Regions from separate parts of the Rhizobium fabae genome, predicted to be linked through region 1. Evidence: riboswitches for the same ligand, from Rfam matches in the RefSeq annotation. Region 1 holds a riboswitch; the other holds the start of a gene.

Region 1 (2,453 bases):
ATGCCGTCGATCGTCCGGATCGTCGGGTTCATCGATTGCGCGTCCATCATCACGAAGCGCTTGTTCTTGACAGCATCGAGCTCGCGGGTGACGGGGTCATTCTCCAGAAAGCCGAGTTTCACCTTGGGATCGTCGGCCGCATAGCGTCTGCGGTCCATCGTAGCGATGACGATGACCGCGGGGTTGGCCTGAGCGATCGTCTCCCAGCCGACCAGCGGCCATTCCTCTTCGGTCGTGACGACATTCGCAGCACCCAGGGTCTTCAGGATATAGGCCGGGGCGCCGTTCTTTCCGGCGATGAAGGCGTCGCCGTTGACCTCCTTGCTGGAGAACCAGAAGACGACGGGCAGGTTCTTTGCCGACGCGCCCGATATCGAGGCGACGGCATCGGCCTCGCGCTTCTTCAGATCGGCGATCAGGGCATCGCCGCGGTCCTTGATGTCGAAAATTTCGGAGAGTTCGGCGATTTCCTGATAGATCAGGTCCATCGTGAACAACTCCTTGCGCACGCCGTCGCCGCCGTCGGCATTGACCTTGGCGACGCAGTCGGCGGGCGCGACATAGGTGTTGATCCCGAGCCCGGAGAACTGTTCGCGCGTACCGACGGAACCCTGCGCGCCGACATGCCACTCGAATTCGGCCGCCACCAGATCGGGCTCCGCGCCGACGACGGATTCGAAGCTAGGATCGTTGTCGGCAAGGCGTTTGATCTTGCTGTTGGCCTCGGCATATTGCGGCAGGACGGGGCCGACCCAGACGGCGGTTCCGGCGATCTTGTCCGCAAGGCCCAGGGAAAACAGGATTTCGGTCATGCCCTGGCCGATCGAAACGATCTTTGCCGGGGCCTTTTCGAAGGTCACCTGCTGGCCGCAATTGGTGATGGTCAATGGATATTGGGTTGCAGCAAGGCTCGGTGCTGCAAGGCCGGTTAGCCCGAAGGCAAACGTCATGCTCGTGAGAAACTGGCGCATGGAAAATCTCGATAAGGAGGAAAATGGCTAGGCTCGCCGTGCCGCGCGCGGCTGCGCGGAACAAGGCACGGTCAAACGGACGCTAGCGGTGAAAAACCCAATCGAGACGGATTCGTGCCGGAGTTCGGCGAAGGTTCAGGTCAATCATGTCTGTTCCTTTCCAGGCATCCCCGCCCGGTTGATTGGATCGTGATTGACGGCAGGTCTCCTGGCTTACGAATATGCGCCGATCATCTGCCTTCCCGCGAAAACCCTCGCAGTGGCATGGCCAGAGGCCCTGAGGGAGAGCCACAACGTGCTCCTCCCTGGGATGATCGGCAATCCGCTTACAGTTGCGGGGGCAGCCACGGTCTTGATCCCTTTTGGGTCGTCCTCACCGTGTTCCCTATTAATCCCTTTGGAGTCATCCTCGGGGAACCGTCGCGCCCAGTTACGCCGGCTCTATGCATGGCGTCAAGAACAAGCAGACGCATTGGTCTCTGTGCGGGATACCTCGAAAAGGCCGCTCTCAGCCGGGTATCCTCGTTTCATCGGGGCTCGCAAAAACCGACGCCGGCATCGGCCCTGATGTGATCAGCGTGAAATCGAACGGCGCCTTGAGATCAGGCCCCAGCACATATTGCCGGTGGACACGCAGCTGGTCCTTGCGGATCTTGCGGTAGTGCTCGCGCGTCAGCATCTGCTTGACGCGGATCAGGATCATTTTCGCCTGGGGCGCGTCCGGATGGCCGGAAACGGCAACGACCGGCACCTTGTAGAAGTTGATCGAATCCGTCAGGCACTGGACGTCGAGCCAGGAAATATCGGGACAGCGGGCGATCAGGCCGACGCGGGCGCGAAGCCGCGTCGCCGACGACAACAGCGCGCATTGCAGGATGGCGCTGCCTAGCGTGGCGAACACCACGCGCTTGCCCTTGAAGAGATCCGGCTCCCTTTCGAGCAATATGCCGATGACATGGGCAGCCACATTCGATCCCATGCTGTGCGAGGAGATCACATATTCGCCAGCCTCTTCGTCAAGCGCCTTGCGCACGGCATCGGCTCTGTCTTCCAGCCACTCGTTGAAAGCTGCCCGGTTCATGCGGCCAAGCGCCACCGCCATTTCCCAATCGGCAAAGAGATGCAGCGTATGGAAACGTTCGGAAAACGGCAGGAAGGCGAAAATGAAGAAACAGAGCCCCAGCGGCCCGCTCCAGAGCGTGTTCCAGGGCGAAAAGCCGAAACTATAAGGCAAGAGAGCGATTTGCGCTGCCAGGAAGATCGCCAGCGCCGTCAACAGGAACGGAAAGAGGAAGAACAGGCCAAAGCGCCACGCATGGCGGAAATATCCCAGCATCCCACCTTCCAGCACGATCTGTATGAAGCTGCGGAAACCGGCAATGATCTGGCTCAGCGTGTTGCCGCTGCGCAGTCTGCGCACGAAAACATCATGATCGACCATGTGAATCCGGCTCTTCGTCCGCCAGCCGGCTGGATCGGTTC
Region 2 (2,453 bases), on a different contig from region 1:
CTGCTTGATCGGTGCGCCGGCCTCGCGGATGTTCGTCAGCGACAGGGCCACGCCGCCGCCGCGCTTGGATAGCTGCAGCGCCGAATTGATCGACCGGCCGATCGATTCCATATTGTCTTCGACGCGCAGCAGGAAGCAGGAGACGAGCTCGCCGCGCTGCTTCTTGCCGGCATTGAGGAAGGTCGGCGTCGCCGGCTGGAAACGGCCGGAAATGATCTCCTCGACCATGTCGCGGGCAAGGCCCTCGTCGCCACGCGCCAGCGCCAGCGCCACCATGCAGATGCGGTCCTCGTAGCGCTCGAGATAGCGCTTTCCGTCGAAAGTCTTCAGCGTATAGCTGGTGTAGTATTTGAAGGCGCCGAGGAAGGTCGGGAAACGGAACTTCTTGGCATAGGCCTGGTCGAACAGGTCGCGCACGAAATTGAAGGAATATTGGTCGAGAACCTCCTGCTCGTAATAGCCCTCGGTCACGAGGTAATCGAGCTTTTCGCGGAGATTGTGAAAGAACACCGTGTTCTGGTTCACATGCTGCAGGAAATACTGCTTGGCAGCCATTCGATCCTTGTCGAGCTGAATCCGCCCCTGATCGTCATAGAGGTTCAGCATCGCGTTCAGCGCGTGGTAGTCGAGCGTTTCCGCCGCTTTCAAGGGGCGTTCGCCGGCGGGATGAGCAAAAGTGTTATGCGGTTTTGCGCCCGCATCCCGCGTCAGAGTTGTTCCCGTGTCCAAAACCGTTCCATTCCGTGTTTGACGTTGGCGACGTCGTCTTCCGTGCCGAGCAACTCGAACCTGTAGAGGTAAGGCACCTGGCATTTCTGCGCGATCACGTCGCCGGCGAGCCCGTATGTCTCGCCGAAATTGCTGTTGCCCGCGGCGATCACGCCCCGGATGTGTCCTCGGTTTTCCGCATCGTTGAGGAAACGGATCACCTGCTTGGGAACGGCCCCCTTGCCGCCGTCGCCGCTATAGGTCGGCACAACAAGCACGAAGGGTTCGCGGATATGGAACGCGTCTGCGCCACCTGCCGGAATGCGCGCCGCGCGCAGTCCGAGCTTGGCGACGAACCGATGGGTATTCTCGGACCGGCTGGAATAATAGACGATCAGGCCCATCGCTTTTCCGATCAGGAAAGCGCGCTGATCATGTCAGGACGGAAGCCCGCCCAATGGCGCTCGCCGGCGATGACGACAGGAGCCTGCATGTAGCCGAGGCTGCGCACGCGGTCGAGCGCCTCGGCATCCTGCGAAATGTCGACGATGTCGTAATCCACGCCGAGCCGGTCGAGAGCGCGGTAGGTAGCAGTGCATTGAACGCAGGCGGGCTTGCTGTAAACGGTAACGCTCATCATGTTCCTCGTGATGTCAATGAATTCAGGACGCAGGACTGGGATCGGGGCGTCTCGCGGCGTCCAGGCAACGCTTGATAATGATTTGGCAGAGTTGGCGCTTAAACGCCGGATACGATCCCTTGTGGGACTTGCGCGGGCGGCGGCCTTGATATGTTCGACATGACTTCACCCCGAAATGGCTCATGCGGAGGTTCGGGCCTGCGAAACGCGCTGCGGACATGATCGGCAGCCATGCAACGCGACCTTCCGGACACCCCGCCCGTGGACGTTTTGTTCGAGGCAGGTCTCCTGGCTCACGGGTCAAAGCACCCTGCCCAGCCTTCCCGGAGCATCATGCTCCAGTGACCTGAAATCAGACAGTTGCTCGCCGCTTACAGTTGCGGGGGCAGCTCCGGCATTGCCGCGCCATGATGGCGAAGCGCACCGTATTCCCGTCTTAGCCCTCGATCCTCACGAATCGAAGGAACCTCAAACACTAGATATAGTACGCGAATCGGAATTCACGTCAACGGATGGTTTGTGCATTGCGTTACGGCAGGTTTGAAATCACTGCATTCCTGTGAAAAACATGGATAACCAAAGCTTAAAGACATGAGGCTGTGGAGAAGGTCCCAGCAAAGAGAGCCAGCCTAACGCATGTGCTTCGTGCGTCCGCAAGGACGCACGGCGCTCCAACAGCCGGCTCCGCGATTTTCGATTCCCGATCAGGCCCGAATCGTCGGGTCTCAATCACAGTCAAGGAACATTCATGCCTTTATTCGAAGCAGCCGTAGCGCATTGATCGTCACCAGTACCGTGGCGCCGGTATCGGCGAGGATCGCCGGCCAGAGGCCGGTGATGCCGGCAATCGTCGTCACCAGGAAAACCGCCTTCAGCCCGAGCGCGATGGTGATATTCTGCAGGATATTGCGCATTGTCCGCTTGGAAAGCTCGATCATCCGCGCCACGTCGCCGACACGCCCGTGCAGCACGGCGGCATCCGCCGTCTCCAGCGCCACATCGGTGCCTCCGCCCATGGCGATGCCGATATCGGCGGCCGCTAGCGCCGGAGCATCATTGATGCCGTCGCCGACCTTGGCGACGATAAAGCCCTCACGCTTCAGTT

The links. Region 1 has a riboswitch for cobalamin ahead of EFB14_RS03735 (ABC transporter substrate-binding protein). Riboswitches for the same ligand answer to the same signal wherever they lie in the genome.
Region 2: linked by a shared signal. The riboswitch ahead of nrdH (glutaredoxin-like protein NrdH) and the one ahead of EFB14_RS03735 (ABC transporter substrate-binding protein) in region 1 are both predicted to bind cobalamin.

What each region holds. Positions count from the first base shown of each region.
Region 1 covers NZ_ML133646.1:139,168-141,620, reverse strand. The annotation lists gene EFB14_RS03735 (ABC transporter substrate-binding protein) at 1-971, opposite strand, end outside; cobalamin riboswitch at 1,153-1,408, opposite strand; gene EFB14_RS03730 (hypothetical protein) at 1,480-2,453, opposite strand, start outside.
Region 2 covers NZ_ML133667.1:61,789-64,241, reverse strand. The annotation lists gene nrdE (class 1b ribonucleoside-diphosphate reductase subunit alpha) at 1-729, opposite strand, end outside; gene nrdI (class Ib ribonucleoside-diphosphate reductase assembly flavoprotein NrdI) at 708-1,112, opposite strand; gene nrdH (glutaredoxin-like protein NrdH) at 1,124-1,345, opposite strand; cobalamin riboswitch at 1,610-1,834, opposite strand; gene EFB14_RS31645 (heavy metal translocating P-type ATPase) at 2,095-2,453, opposite strand, start outside.